Linked DNA regions of Panacibacter microcysteis. The protein of the gene in region 1 binds, or shares a complex with, the protein of each later gene. Links are inferred from orthologs where the notes say so. Each region holds a gene or a part of one and is shown in the gene's direction. Other genes may lie near its edges. The genes, in order: uvrA and mfd.

Region 1 (7,500 bases):
AGATGTATCTGGCAGAACGGTTGTAAAAGCTACGTTACAGGCTCAGCAGGGCAAAAATGTATTGCCTTCCACGGGCATGATGAACAGCCTTGCGCCGGGTATTTATTTCTTTGAGATTACCAACACTTCAGGAGAAAAGCAAACGGTGAAGCTATTGCACTAATAAAAATGCGCAACTGAAATTGCGCATTTTTTATAAAGATTGTCGTGTTATTTACTGTAAAGGCTTCCCTGCAGAAAATTGCTTAATCGCATTCTCAATAAAAGCTTTATTCTGCTCATCAGGTGCCTGCGGTAATGCTGCCTTTGCATGTTCCAGCGCTTTCTTGTAATTACCCATTGCAGCATACACACGCATCATACCCATATTGGTGGGCCATGCGCCTTTGTTTTTGGTAAAGTTTTGCTGAAATATAGCAAACGCTTCCTGTACTTTTTGTTCGGCCAGCAACTGCCTTCCATAAGTATGCAATTCCATTACAGAAGCGCTTCCCAGCGCCGCATTCAGGATGTTTGTTGCTTCTTCTTCTTTACCCGTTTTTCTTAGTAATGCAGCTCTTGTTGATGCTGCACCAAATGAATTTTTTCCACCAAGATTGGGGTCGGTCGCACTGGTTATCCAGTTCAGCGCTTCTTCGTAGTTAATGTTGTTAGCCACGCACCACTGCGCAGCAGCTTCCAGGCTGGCGGGGTCAAAACCAATTGCACCGCTCATTTGCTGTCTTATATCTTCCAGTACGGTTTCTTTTAAGTTTACTGAAACATGAATCGGGAAGCTCCATCTTTCCCATTTTAACTCAATATCAACTGTACTGTCTGTCTGGTTTGCAAAATCATATACCAGTCTTTCCTGCATCTGCGGCAGGTTCTTTTTTTGTGTGGTGCCTACGTGTAGTACATCCAGTTCTTTGCGGTAAAAATAGCTGCCCCATTCCCTGGTGTTCCTGTTAAAAATAAGCACACTGGTATCCTGCTGTACTTCTATAAAAAATGCATATTTACCTGCAGGCAATCTTTTGCCGTTGATGTTTACATCTGTAGAGAAAGCAATGGTGGTGCATTCATCTGCGCCGGCACGCCATGGTGACGCTACGTTTGAACCAAAGCCGAGTACTTCATATCCAAAAGGTACAACACCGGTGCCGTAAATCTTGCCTTCGCGGCCTTTTACCCCCGGCGCGCTGTATTTTATTTCTATATCTGTAACGCCTACTTTTCTGCCGGTCATGCATACAATATTGGCAGTACCCGGTATACGCAAAGCCTGTGCAGCGGCGCTGATGCCAAAGGCCATCATTGCCAGGCAGGGAATGATCATTTTTTTCATAGCAGTTAATTTCAACAAAGGAAATTGTAATTATGAAAACGTGGAAACCGCTAATCACAATCTGCCCTGCCTTTGCCTGTTAAATACATGAACGGGGTTATTTACACGTAACATGGCCGCACCCTGCCGGGTAGTATTGTTGCAGTACAAGTGAGTGACACAACAAAAGTCTCATGCTTATTCTACTGCCGGTAACATCATTTCTTTTTTATGCCAAATAAATTATGCACGAAAATGGTGATTGTTTTGCCGGCTGTATTGCTACTATTATGCCCCGGTTGTGTCACTCACTTGTACGGCAGTGCATGTGTGGGCATGGGCTGCCAGCGTTGGTTTTTACACAGGCAGAGGCATGTTGCAGGCTTTTTTGGCACAAAAATTTAGCCTTGTCTTTCTAAAACTCTTAGTTAATTTTGACGTTTAGCAAAAACTATTATGGCGAAAAAGAAAGCGGAAGTGGCTGCTACAGTAAGTACGCAGCAGGAAGAAGTGATTGAAGTAATTGGTGCACGTGAACATAACCTGAAAAACATTGACATTACCATACCCAAGCATAAGCTGGTTGTATTTACAGGTGTAAGCGGCAGCGGCAAATCGTCGCTAGCGTTCGATACCATTTTTAATGAAGGTCAGCGCCGTTATATGGAGAGTTTCAGCGCCTATGCGCGGCAGTTTATCGGTGATATGGAAAGACCCGATGTAGATAAGATCACCGGGCTTTCTCCCGTAATCTCTATTGAGCAGAAGACTACCAATAAAAATCCCCGGTCTACAGTTGGTACCGTAACCGAAGTTTATGATTTCCTTCGTTTGCTGTTTGCAAGGGTGGGGGAGGCATACAGTTACAACACGGGTAAAAAAATGGTGAAGTTTAGTGAAGAGGAAATTGTAGAGAACATTTTTCAAAAATACAAAGGCAAAAAGATCACATTACTTGCACCGCTTGTACGTGGCCGTAAGGGGCACTACCGGGAATTGTTTGAAGACATACGCAAGAAAGGTTTTGTAAAAGTGCGTGTAGATGGAGAGGTAAAAGACATAACGCCACGCATGCAGGTGGATCGATATAAAATTCACGATATAGAAGTTGTGGTAGATCGTTTGAAAGTAGAGCAGGAGTTTAGGGTGCGTATAAGCCAGAGCGTACAGCAAACCCTTAAGATGGGCAAAGACCTGATGTTCATGCTTGTGAACGACAGTGATGAACTTGCTCAATATTCCAAACAACTGATGTGCATTGATACCGGCATCAGTTACGAAGAACCTTCTCCCAATTCGTTCTCGTTTAATTCTCCTTACGGCGCATGCCCTACCTGTAAAGGACTGGGCAGTGTGTTTACGATAGACATGGAACTTGTATTGCCCGATAAAACTAAAACGGTGGAAGAAGGCGGTATTGTGCCGCTTGGCGAAGAAAGGGATGCAAGTGTTTACCAGCAGGTGAAAGTGTTTGCAAAGAAACACAAGATCAAACTAAATGTGCCTTTGAAGGATATGCCCAAAGAGCAGCTTGACCTGTTGTTGTACGGCGATAAAAGCATCAATGCGTCACTCGATGTTGATACGGATGATGAGTCTGTGCCGAATGAATATACCGGCAGTTATGAAGGCATAATACCCATGCTGAAAAGATGGTTTTCCTCATCGTACAGCACCGAAGTGTTGCGGGAGTGGGTGCAGAAATACATGACGTTAAAAAATTGCCCTACCTGCCATGGCGCACGTTTGAAAAAAGAAAGTCTTTGGTTTAAAGTGGATGAGCGGAATATCTCTGAGCTAAGTGACTTGAACCTCGATAAACTGATGGTATGGTTTATCGATATTGAAAAGCGCCTGAGTAATAAACAAAACGCCATTGCAAAAGATATACTGAAGGAAATAAGAGAGCGGCTGCAGTTCCTGCTGGATGTTGGCCTTACCTATCTCTCTGTAAACAGGCCATCCAGAACGCTTAGTGGTGGCGAGTCTCAGCGCATAAGGCTTGCAACACAGATCGGTTCCCAATTACAGGGTATTACCTATATACTGGATGAACCTTCTATTGGTCTGCACCAGCGGGATAATCACAGATTAATTACTGCCCTGCAAAACCTGCGGGATATAGGTAACAGTGTGCTTGTGGTAGAGCATGACAAAGACATTATGATGGCTTCTGATTACCTAGTGGATATTGGTCCGAAGGCTGGTAAATACGGCGGGTCAATTGTTGCAGCTGGTACACCAAAAGAAATATTGGAGTCAAATTCTGATACTGCCCAATACCTGAGTGGTAAAAAAACAATTGCCATTCCTGCAGAAAGACGAAAGGGTAATGGAAAAGTACTGGAACTAAAGGGCGCGAAAGGAAACAACCTGAAAGATGTATCAGTGAAATTTCCATTGGGTAAACTGATCGTTGTTACCGGTGTTAGTGGCAGTGGTAAATCAACACTTATCAACGAAACACTGTACCCGCTGCTTGCGAAGCATGCTTATAATTCAAGGGTGAATGTGATGGAATATAAGACGATCAAGGGCCTTGAGAACATCGATAAGGTTATCGAAATAGACCAGTCACCCATTGGCAGAACGCCAAGAAGCAATCCTGCGACCTACTGCGGTTTTTTTACAGAGATCAGAACATTGTATGCTTCCGTTCCCGAAGCAAAGATTCGCGGTTACAATGCGGGGCGGTTTTCGTTCAATGTTAAAAGCGGCCGCTGCGATGTTTGTGAAGGCGGCGGAATGCGTGTAATTGAAATGAACTTTCTGCCGGATGTGTATGTGCACTGCGAGAAATGTAATGGCAAACGCTATAACAGGGAAACACTGGAAATAAGGTACAAAGGAAAATCGATCAGCGATGTACTGAATATGACTGTTGACGAGGCCTGTGAGTTTTTTCAGCCAGTGCATTATCTCTACCGTAAAATAAAAGTATTGCAGGATGTTGGCCTGGGCTATATTACACTGGGGCAGTCTGCTGTAACGCTTAGCGGCGGCGAGGCACAGCGTGTAAAGCTTTCAACAGAACTTGCTAAAAAAGATACTGGTAAAACATTCTATATCCTGGATGAACCGACCACCGGTTTACATTTCCAGGATATTCAACACCTGCTGGATGTGATTAATAAACTTGTTGATCGTGGTAATACCGTATTAGTAATTGAGCATAATCTTGATGTAATAAAAGTTGCTGATCATGTGATTGATCTTGGTCCTGAGGGTGGCGATGGTGGCGGTAAAATATTGTTTGAAGGAACACCTGAAGAAATGATTGTAAAAGCTAAAGAAAGCCATACTGCGAAGTTCCTGAAGATTGAGATGGCATAAACTTGATAAAATGTTCAAACGCTACCAGGTTTAAAAAGTAAACCTGGTAGCGTTTAGTTTACGCTGAATGAAATACTTTGTTTCATGCGGTAAAAAACAGCTTTGTTATTCTGATAGGCAGGTTGCCAATCAGGAGCGTTTTGGATTAAAGCAATTACTTCATTATCGCCGGCCCATTCAACAGACTTTTCAAGATAAATATCCTTGTCAATTTTGCCTTCTTTGTCAATCATAAATACAACGATTGCGGTGTGTACTCCCACACCTAAAATATTCATCAGGCGTTCCGGTGTTTTTAAGTTATCTTTTAAATAGTTGGTCCAGTCATCAACACTGTTTTTAAATTTTGCTTCAACCTGTATGGTGGTAAAGGAATCCTTATTGATTACATCATTTGCTTTTCTATCTTCAAACGGCGTTTTTGTTCCATCTGCATTAATAAATATTTCCTGCTGATAGTCTTTAGTACGTACAAAACGTCCGTTTAGATATTCCATTGTTAACGAACGCTTGCCACCCTGGTAGTAATCCCACCCGTGATCTTTTTTATTGTTGGACACCCACCCTGTGCTATCGAGGCTGCCGGATTTATTATACCAGCAAAACCTGCCATTAGCAATTGTAAAATCAGCATCCTTATAAGGCTCCTGTCTTATCATGGGCCCAAGTTTATTATAATAGTGGCATATGTATAACGAGTCTGACTCTTTAGTTAGTTGCATAAAATAGGTGCACTCGTTGTATGTTTTTGCAGCAGACCAGTCATCATTGAATATATAAAGCGTTGCATCTGCGAGTGGATCTTTTTTCTTTTTACGCTGCGCATAAGTTTCGTTACAGGCTACAAGTAACACCGGAAGTAGAAAAAGTATTAGAATACGCGATTTCATTGCTTGTTTAGGGGATTGTGCCTGGTTGCTGAATAGAGATAAGGAGTACAAGTGTGCGACGCAAGTAAAGCTTCATGCCGGCGATAAAGCCCGGAACCTTAAAAAAAAATTATAATTTGGGATAGTAGATATAAAGTCTTTTATCAAGCCTGATACTTAGTTTCAAACTAAAGGTAACATAGCTGTCTTTGTCAGATGCATCTGCCTTTACGATATCGGGTTTAACTTTCCAGGGTGTAAGAGATCTTGAGTAGAGTTGTTTGGCTATGGCTGCTTTTTCAGGTGAAAAATATTTATCAAAAAGTGCAGGATCAATATACGTAGTACTTATATCATCCATATAATCAGTAAACGTTTTGCGCATCATTAAACCTGCAGACAGTGCAAGACGATTGTTGAAGTAATACTTAACACCCACATTTACAGGTATAAAAATCGCGGTGCGTTTGTATGGCTGGCGGTCAGGGTATTCTTCAAAACCCTGCCCTTCAAGGCGAAAAGGTTGCAGTGCATACCACTTGCCATCCAGCTTCGCTTTGGGGTTAAAATGCATAAGACCTATGCCGGTACTTATATAAGGATTGAAACGGAAAAGTTCAATCTTATTGCGGTACATAAACATGATCGGGTAAAAGGTGTAGGTAGCCGTTGCTTCAAAAACATTTGATTTAAAACTGAGGTTGCGATAATAACGCCAGCGTTCCATGTTTCCCGTATTATCTATGATGCTGTCTGCACCATAAATACCTGCATAGTTAAAAGCCAGGTTAACAGCGGAGTAGTTGGTAATGTTATAAGTGCCTGAAACGCCTGCCAGTATTCGGTTTGCGGAGGTTTTATAGTCTTTCAGACCATCGCGGCCAATGCCTTTTTGCCCTCCAAGATCGCCAAGAAACTGGTTAGCACCACCGGTAATATCAATTTCCCAGTAGTTGGTAAGGTCTCTTAAACCATCCAGGTCATACGTTTTCTGAGAAAAGGTATAGGCTGACGCGAAGAGAATTAAACTTAATGTTGTTAGTATCTTTTTACACATATCGGATTCGTGTGCAAAGTAATTACGTTTTGGTTGCTTGAGCCTTATAAACGTATTAATTATGCTATAAATTATCCATAGTTTCAAAAATCATTTCGATATGCTCTATACCATCTTCCAGGTACACGTCGCTTGTTTGTACAAAACCCAATGATTCATAAAATTTTTTCAGGTACAGTTGTGCGCCAATCCTGATGTTTGTGTGGCCAAACAACTTACCGCAATGCTCAATCGCTTTTTCCATCAGCGTTCTGCCAATGCCACTTTTTCTAAATGCTCTAGCGGTAACCACGCGGCCGATCGACGGTTCATCATAAGCAACACCCGGTGGTACCAGCCTTACATAAGCTACAGGAATATCACCACTCCATCCGCACAGGTGGTCACAATGCTGGTCTTTGTCATCCATGTCAAGAAAAACACAGTTTTGTTCCACAACAAAAATGTCGCTGCGCAAACGAAGTATCGCATACAGTTCAAATACAGAAAGGTCTCTGAATGGTTTACACTTCCAGATAATCATAGTTGTAAATTTTATGGTTAACCAGGCTGTAAAATTACTATTAAGCTGTTGTTGCGTCGCACTCTTGTACGCTTTTATCGCTGCTCAGCGCTCCAGATGCGGTCTTCGTACTCCGGCACCAAACATTATTTTTTCAAGGCTATCTTTGCACCATGCGCAAACTAAGCATGGATGAGCTTAGCCGTAAATCGGTCGAACAATTTAAAGCTGCAGACAAGAACAGTATTATAGCAGTGCTGGATAACATACGCAGTATGCACAATGTGGGCAGCGTGTTCAGAACTGCAGATGCTTTTTTACTGGAAGGTATTTGCTTATGTGGTTATACACCACAACCGCCACACAGGGATATACATAAAACAGCATTGGGTGCCACAGATACAATAGACTGGATGCATTTTGCTGAAACCAC
Region 2 (8,042 bases), on another replicon or contig:
TGGTGCAGTATTTTCTTCCCCGCGTAACTCCTGTATATACTGGTGTTTCAGGTGGTCATAAAAAGAATGTTTATCTACGATCATAGATACAAGGCCTGCTACCATTCCGGCCAGCATCAGGTAAAAGATAACACTGTGGCGGTCGGTCATTTCAAGTACCAGTATGGCAGATGTGAAAGGTGTTCTTGTAACCCCTGTTAAAAAAGCCACCATTCCGCAAAGCATCATCAGGTTGGCTTCTGCCGGTAATACATGAAACCAGCCTGATATGGCAGAGCCGATAGAGGCGCCGCTTGCAAGCGCCGGTGCAAAAACACCGCCTGCAACGCCTGTGGTAAAAGTTATAACAGGGCCTGCGGTTCTAAGCAAAGGTTCGTACCAGGTGGCACCTTTTTCTGCCGTAAACAATTTGGTGGTCATTATCTCTTTGCCCGATCCCGTGGCGGTGCTGCCAAGGAAGTAACCAAAGGCCGCAATAATAAGTGCACATACAACGGCATACAGGATGTACTGGTAATTGTTTTTAAAAGAGCGCTTCCACCTGAAAACAACAAGTATCAGTTTAGACATCAGGCTGCCGGAAAGGCCTGCAATTACTGCCACAACAATTACCGGTAAAAAGATCCAGGTTGAGAGGTCGCTTACATTAGGGTAGCCGAGGTACAGGTAAGGGCCCAGCAATGCCTGGGCAGTTAAGCCGGCAATAATGACAGCGGTAAATAACGCGGTTTTAAAATAGCTGATATGTGTTTTGGTTAGTTCTTCTACTGCAAATACCACACCGCCCAGTGGTGTATTGAATGCGGCAGCAAGACCGGCTGCTGCGCCGGTCATAATCATATTCTGGCGGGATATCTTTGGCCACCACGCCGGTAGCCACTGGTTGATTTTTCTGAAAACAGAACCGGCAATTTGAATGGTGGGCCCCTCGCGGCCAATAACACCGCCACCAAACACTACCAGCAACGACGAAAATATCTTCACCACAATAATCCTGATACTAAGCAATTTGTCTACCTTATGATTGTCCCTGGGATTGGCCAGTTCAATGGCAGCGATCACCTGCGGAATGCCGCTGCCACGGGAATAAGGTGCATATTTTTTAACGAGCCACCAGCCAATTACAAAACATACCGGCGTAATCATGAAAAAAGACCAGGCTGCATGTTTAAAAATATATGCGCTGCCTTCTTCTGCATAAGCAAAAAGCCGTGCATACAATACAGCCACCAGCCCGGTAATACAGGAGCCAAGCCAGAACGGGATAGCCTGCAGCAGGTTTTGTTTTACCCGCTCGTTGTGAATGTTGTCAAATGCATTTTTTATTTTTTTGCGTATGCCGGTGAAGATGCTCATGTAAAGAAGTTTGTAGAGAATTAGTGAACGGTTAGCCTGACGCAGAAGTTTCAAAGATAAAATGCAAAAAATAAATGGCCTGTATAATCTTCGGTTATAAAAGCGCAACAGGGGCGGGAAGAAAACCCTGATTAAAAGAATGCTGCACATGCAGTATCGTTGCTGAATAAAGCGCTATAGTACAAGTGAGTGACACAACGGAAGGTTAATAGTAGTACTGCAGCCTGCTACAAAAAATAAAAGCAGCTATCTTTGCAGCCGCAGATTATGAATTTAAGTGTGTTGCTTGACAGCTATCAACAATCTCCCCGTCTTTTTCAGTTGACGGACAGGCTTCTTTTTGCCGATGCGCAAAAAATCTTCTTAAAAAATTTACAGGGCAGCAGTGCCGAATTTGTAGTAAGCAGTGTGTTTATGCACCAGCAAACACAGGGGCTAAACCACCTGGTTGTGTTGAATGATGCTGAGGAAGCTGCTTATTTTCATAACACGCTGGAGAACCTGACAAGTGCTCTCGACCTGTTTTATTTTCCTTCGTCATTCAAAAACAGGAAGAATTTTAAATTACTCAACTCCTCGCATGTAATGCTTCGTACAGAAGCACTGACACGGCTTGCGGCAGGCGGTAACAAGAAGATTATTGTTACGCATCCTGAAGCACTGTTTGAAAAAGTAGTATTGCCCAACACGCTTAGCAGCAACATCATCAGCATAAAAACAAACGATACCATTAATCTCGACAGCCTGCTGGAGCTGTTTGTGATGTACGGGTTTGTAAGAACAGATTTTGTATATGAGCCCGGCCAGTTTGCACTGCGTGGTGGCATACTCGATATTTATTCTTTTGGTAACGAAAAGCCATACCGTGTTGAGCTGTTTGGCAATGATGTTGACAGCATCAGGATTTTTGATCCTGAAACGCAGTTGAGTGAGCGAAAGCTGCTGCAGGTAAGCATTATACCGAATATAGAAACACAGTTTGACAGCGGTGAAAAAGTTTCATTGCTGGAGTTTCTGCCTGACAACACCATCATCTGGCTTAAAGACTGGGATGTAATAAAAGAAAAGATAGGTATACAGGAAGAGGATCTTGAAGGTTTTCTTTCTATGCTGGAAGATGGTTATGCCATGCAACAAACAGAAGAGGATGACGACACACGTGTAGTAAAGGAAGTAAGATGGAATGACTTTGTGAAGCATGACATTATAGAACAACAACTGGCCGCCCGACACATTGTTGAGTTTGGTTTTAAACCGCAACTGGCAGATTATGAAATAGAATTTGCCACCAAACCGCAACCCGCTTTTAACAGGCAGTTCGATCTGCTGATTAAAGACCTGAAAGCACATGAAGCTGCCAAATACAGCATTTTCATTTTTGCCGAACAGGTAAAGCAGCTCGAAAGACTCAACAGTATTTTTAATGACCTGAATACAGAGATCCAGTTTATACCTGTTGCCACATCTATACACGAAGGTTTTATAGATGATGACCTGAAAGTTGTTTGTTATACAGACCACCAGATCTTCCAGCGCTACCACAAATACCGTGTAAAACAGGCATACAATAAGAACAAGGCACTTACGCTAAAAACATTGCGCGATCTGCAGCCCGGGGATTTTGTAACACATATAGACCATGGTGTAGGCACATACAGTGGCCTGCAAAAGATAGAAGTAAACGGTAAAACGCAGGAGGCGGTGCGCATCATTTACAAAGACAGTGATATACTGTATGTCAACATCAACTCGCTGCACAAGATTTCGAAATATACGGGTAAAGAAGGAACCATACCTAAAGTAAATAAGCTGGGCAGCGATGTATGGAACCGCCTGAAAGAAAAGACCAAAGCGAAGGTTAAAGAAATTGCTTTCGATCTTATAAAATTATATGCACAAAGAAAGGCACAGCAAGGCTTTGCGCATACACCCGATACGTACATGCAAACGGAGCTGGAAGCCTCGTTTATTTATGAAGACACCCCTGACCAAAGCAAGGCTACGGCAGATGTAAAAAAAGATATGGAGAGCCCATCGCCCATGGACCGGCTTGTGTGTGGCGATGTTGGCTTTGGCAAAACTGAAGTGGCTGTACGTGCCGCCTTTAAAACATGTATAGATGGCAAACAGGCTGCAGTGTTGGTGCCTACTACCATTTTGGCATTCCAGCATTTTAAAACATTTAGCGACAGGCTGAAAGATTTTCCGGTAACCGTAGATTACATAAACCGGTTTAAATCTTCGAAAGAAAAGAAGGAAACACTCAAAAAGCTGGAAGAAGGAAAGATTGACATTATTGTGGGCACACACGGGCTGCTCGGTAAAGAGGTAAAGTTTAAAGACCTTGGTGTAATGATCATTGACGAGGAGCAAAAGTTTGGCGTGGCACACAAAGAAAAACTGAAGACACTTAAAACGAATGTTGACTGTTTGACATTAACCGCAACGCCCATACCACGCACATTACAGTTTAGCCTGATGGGCGCCAGGGATCTCAGTATCATCAACACACCGCCGCCTAACCGCCAGCCAATACAGACAGAAGTGCAGGTGTTTAACCAGGATTTTATCCGCGATTCCATTTACTTTGAAACAGAACGCGGAGGCCAGGTATTTTTTATACACAACCGTGTACAGGGTCTTGGCGAGATGAGCGGGCTTATACAAAGCCTCTGTCCCGATCTGAGCATTGGTTACGCACACGGACAATTGGAGGGCCACGAACTTGAAGAAAGAATTTTAGACTTTATAGACAAAAAATATGATGTGCTGGTTTGTACCAACATTGTGGAAAGCGGCGTAGATATACCAAATGTAAATACCATTATTGTCAATAATGCGCACCAGTTTGGGCTAAGTGATCTGCACCAGCTTCGTGGCCGTGTAGGCCGCAGTAACCGAAAGGCGTTTTGCTACCTGCTGGCTCCACCAATGAGTACACTACCCACAGATTCAAGAAAACGTTTACAAACACTCGAGCAGTTCAGCGATCTTGGCAGCGGTTTCCAGATTGCTATGCGGGACCTCGATATACGTGGTGCAGGCAATATGCTGGGTGGCGAACAAAGTGGCTTTATGGCCGAGATAGGTTTTGAGATGTACCAGAAAATCCTGGATGAAGCCATCCGCGAACTCAAGCGCACCTCGTTCAAAGAATTGTTTAAAGACGAGATAAGCCGCCAGGACGATTTTGTAAGTGATTGCACCATCGATACCGATCTCGAAATTCTTATACCAGACGACTACGTGGAAAGTATAACCGAAAGACTTTCCCTATACACGCGGCTCGATAACTGCGAAAACGAAGAAGAGCTGCAGGCATTCCATACAGAAATGACAGATCGTTTCGGGCCTGTACCCAAGGCCGTGGAAGACCTCTTTACCACCGTTCGCTGCAGGTGGCTGGCAGTAGACCTTGGCTTTGAAAAAATGAGCCTGAAAGATGAAACCATGCGCTGCTATTTCATCAACAAAAACGATTCTCCTTACTTTGAGTCAGATATATTCAAAAACATATTATCGTACCTGCAAACAGGCACCAATAAAGCAAGGCTGAAGCAGGTTGCCAAAAACTTTTTACTTGTTGTAGATGATGTAAAAGGCATGGAAGCTATGCACCGGTTTTTACTGCTTATGCACAAAGGTGTTTTTCCTGCAACAAAAAGACAAGTAGTTTAATTGGCATTTAAGGCACTAAACTTTTATACAATTATACGCGGCAATATCTTCGCAGCTTCAACTAATATTTAAAACTAAACTCTCATGAAAAAACTGTTATTATCAGCAATGCTGGTAACCCTCTCATTCGCCGTATTTGCCCAGTATGATGACGAAAAACCTTTCCATTTTGCAGTTGGCGGCGAAGTTTCATTACCAATGAGCGATCTTAAAGCTTCTGCTGTGTATGGTGTTGGTGTAAATGTGCGTGCCTCTTATAAATTCACAGATTTTATAGAGGGCTTTGTACAAACCGGCGTACACGTTTTTAAAGGTGATGAAGCATATTACTACGGCGACGCTGCAAACATTCTGCACCTGCCGGTTATGGCTGGCGCCAGAATAAATGCCGGTGGTTTTGTTGCCGGTGCAGGTATTGGTTATGGTATGTATGCAGTAAGCGGTTCATCATCCGGTGGCTTCCTGTATAGCCCACATGTAGGTTACGACTTTGGTTCTTTCGAGGCACAGGTAAGTTATACAGGCGTGTCCGTTTCAGGTGGATCATTGCCATACCTGGGTGTCAGGGCGTTTTACAAATTCTAAGATCAAACATCAGGCAGTATAAAAAGGCATCTTTAAGATGCCTTTTTGTTTGCATGTAAAAACTTAAGTTTTGAAAGCTTTACGGGATTTTTTACCTTACTGTCAAATCCCTAATTATGTCAGAAAGTTCTTTTCTAGGATCAGACTCCATTCCGCCGTACACACCAACAAGCGATGAGAAAACATTGGCCCTGGTTTCGCATATCATTACCATTGTTTCTTCTTTCATTGCACCACTGATCATTTACCTCGTGAAGAAAGATGAGTCGCCGTTTGTAGCTGCACATGCAAAAGAATCGCTCAACTTCCAGATTACGGCATTTATAGCAATTATACTTTGTGTCATTTCTATTGTAGGGTTGTTACTGTTATGGGCAGTCGGGCTGCTTATTTTTATACTTGTTATTGTAGCAACCATTCGTGCCAGTGAAGGAAAGCTTTACCGGTATCCGTTTACCATAAGATTTATAAAATAATTTTTGGGTAGTCACCTGCAGCACCGGTGGCAACACCTGTTGCGTCGCACTCTTGTGCTGTATATCTTTATTCAGCAATGCGAAGATTAGAGCGGGTAACTTCAATATAATAGTTGCTGCACCAGCATTGTGAACAAATTCCATATTTCTTACAGGCCTGCTTTTGGTGCCCACTATATATTTGCAGCATGACCAATATAGAGCATGTACAGTTGCAGCAGGTAATCGTGCATAAAGTAGGCAACCCTACACGTGGAGAACAATTAAAGCTTTCTGTAAACCCGCTTACACTAAATGATGAGCTGGTTAAAAGCATGCTTACAAAATATTTCCTTAGCCCGTTCAACGAAAACGAACATTACCATTTTACCCATTTAAGTGATGTTGGTTTAAATGAAGTTTACAATTATGTAAAGGCAATTTTCGACAACAGTAAAAGCTTTACACAGCAGTCTGCACTGGTCGCAAATTTTTTATACAATAAAAGCACACACGTAAAAGTAAAAGAAGGTGAACTATATGTTGCGCACTTTGCAGACGTTCCTTTCGGCAACGATTTTATCAACGCCGTAGGGCTGTTTAAAAGTGAAACAAAAGAAACCTTTCTAAAAGTTTTTGAACATGGCGAAAGCTGGGAAGTAGTGGGCGAAGAAGGTATCAACATCAATAAGCTGGATAAAGGCTGCCTTATATTCAACGCCGGCCAGGAAGAAGGTTATGTTGTATGCGTGGTAGACGCAACCAATAAAAACCAGGATGCACAATATTGGGTAAATGATTTTTTACAGGTTACGCCATATGCAGACAGCTACCATAATACCCACAAATACATGGATATGTGCCGGCTGTTTATAACCAACGATTACGCAGATAAATTTGAGGTAACAAAGACAGACCAGATAGACCTGCTAAACCGCTCTGCAGATTATTTTAAAACCAAAGAGCAGTTTAGCCTGGATGAATTTACACAGGAAGTAATGCACCACCCCGAAGTAGTAGACTCTTTTGTGCAGTTTAAAAAAAATTATGAAGTAGCCAAACAGTTTGATCTTGACAATGAATTTGACATTGACCTGGCAGCAGTAAAAAAACAGGCAAAGGTTTTTAAAACCGTACTAAAGCTGGATAAAAATTTTCACATCTACATTCATGGCAGAAGAGACCTTATTGAAAAAGGTTATGATGAAGCCAGCGGCAAAAAATTCTATAAGTTGTTTTTTGAAGAGGAGAGCTAACCTTTTTATTTACCGGCCTGGCATATGCAGTATCGTTGCTGCCAGCTGCGTTACAGTACAAGTGAGTGACACAACAGGCGATGCCATGAAAAACTACATTTGGTACAATAATTAAATTCAGTTTTCACGCCAGTAAATGCTACCGCTGAAACAACAATATATAAAGCATTCAGTGCAACTAAAAACTACATTTGGTACAATAATTAAATTCAGTGTTCACGCCAGTAAATGCTACCTCTGAAACAATAATATATAAAGCATTCAGTGCAACTAAAAACTACATTTGGTACAATAATTAAATTCAGTTTTCACGCCAGTAAATACCGCTGCCGGTTACTGCATTGCGTCACTTTATTTTTCATTTTCTTTTCTCTATGCTATTGTTAGCTTTGTTACATGTTGCACGATGATCAGAACAGTTTGTTTACCATAGCTGCCAATTTTATTCAATACACCAGCCGGCCCGTATTTTTAACGGGGCGGGCAGGCACCGGTAAAACAACTTTCCTTAAATACATACAGGCCAATACACATAAACAGGTGGCCGTAATTGCACCAACAGGTGTTGCAGCCATTAATGCGGGCGGCGCCACCATTCATTCATTTTTTCAATTGCCTTTTACCCCGTATATACCGGAAAGCAAAGGCTTTCAGCAAACTGCCGGTATTGACCGGCATCACCTGCTGGGCAGAATTAAAATGAATGGCGACA

Evidence for each region.
Region 2: the proteins of uvrA (region 1) and mfd are in contact, whole or in part, in a crystal structure (PDB 4DFC), measured with the Escherichia coli proteins. The link is inferred for Panacibacter microcysteis from one-to-one orthologs.

The regions. Positions count from the first base shown.
Region 1 is NZ_JADWYR010000002.1:713,808-721,307, forward strand. What follows is about bases 1,450-4,839. They hold uvrA (excinuclease ABC subunit UvrA), read left to right. Parts: upstream 1,450-1,762; coding sequence 1,763-4,639; downstream 4,640-4,839. Other genes in these bases: I5907_RS14920 (energy transducer TonB), read right to left, coding at 4,693-4,839. Also shown: I5907_RS14905 (CotH kinase family protein), read left to right, coding at 1-163; I5907_RS14910 (DUF2911 domain-containing protein), read right to left, coding at 215-1,327; more of I5907_RS14920, read right to left, coding at 4,840-5,529; I5907_RS14925 (DUF6089 family protein), read right to left, coding at 5,639-6,565; I5907_RS14930 (GNAT family N-acetyltransferase), read right to left, coding at 6,630-7,088; I5907_RS14935 (RNA methyltransferase), read left to right, coding at 7,241-7,500. UniProt on the Escherichia coli protein: The UvrABC repair system catalyzes the recognition and processing of DNA lesions. UvrA is an ATPase and a DNA-binding protein. A damage recognition complex composed of 2 UvrA and 2 UvrB subunits scans DNA for abnormalities.
Region 2 is NZ_JADWYR010000001.1:1,399,933-1,407,974, reverse strand. Bases 1,303-5,234 are described here. They hold mfd (transcription-repair coupling factor), read left to right. Parts: upstream 1,303-1,623; coding sequence 1,624-5,034; downstream 5,035-5,234. Other genes in these bases: I5907_RS05635 (hypothetical protein), read left to right, coding at 5,119-5,234; I5907_RS05645 (chloride channel protein), read right to left, coding at 1,303-1,356. Outside these bases: more of I5907_RS05645, read right to left, coding at 1-1,302; more of I5907_RS05635, read left to right, coding at 5,235-5,619; I5907_RS05630 (DUF4870 domain-containing protein), read left to right, coding at 5,736-6,095; I5907_RS05625 (nucleoid-associated protein), read left to right, coding at 6,284-7,330; I5907_RS05620 (helix-turn-helix domain-containing protein), read left to right, coding at 7,727-8,042. UniProt on the Escherichia coli protein: Couples transcription and DNA repair by recognizing RNA polymerase (RNAP) stalled at DNA lesions. Mediates ATP-dependent release of RNAP and its truncated transcript from the DNA, and recruitment of nucleotide excision repair machinery to the damaged site.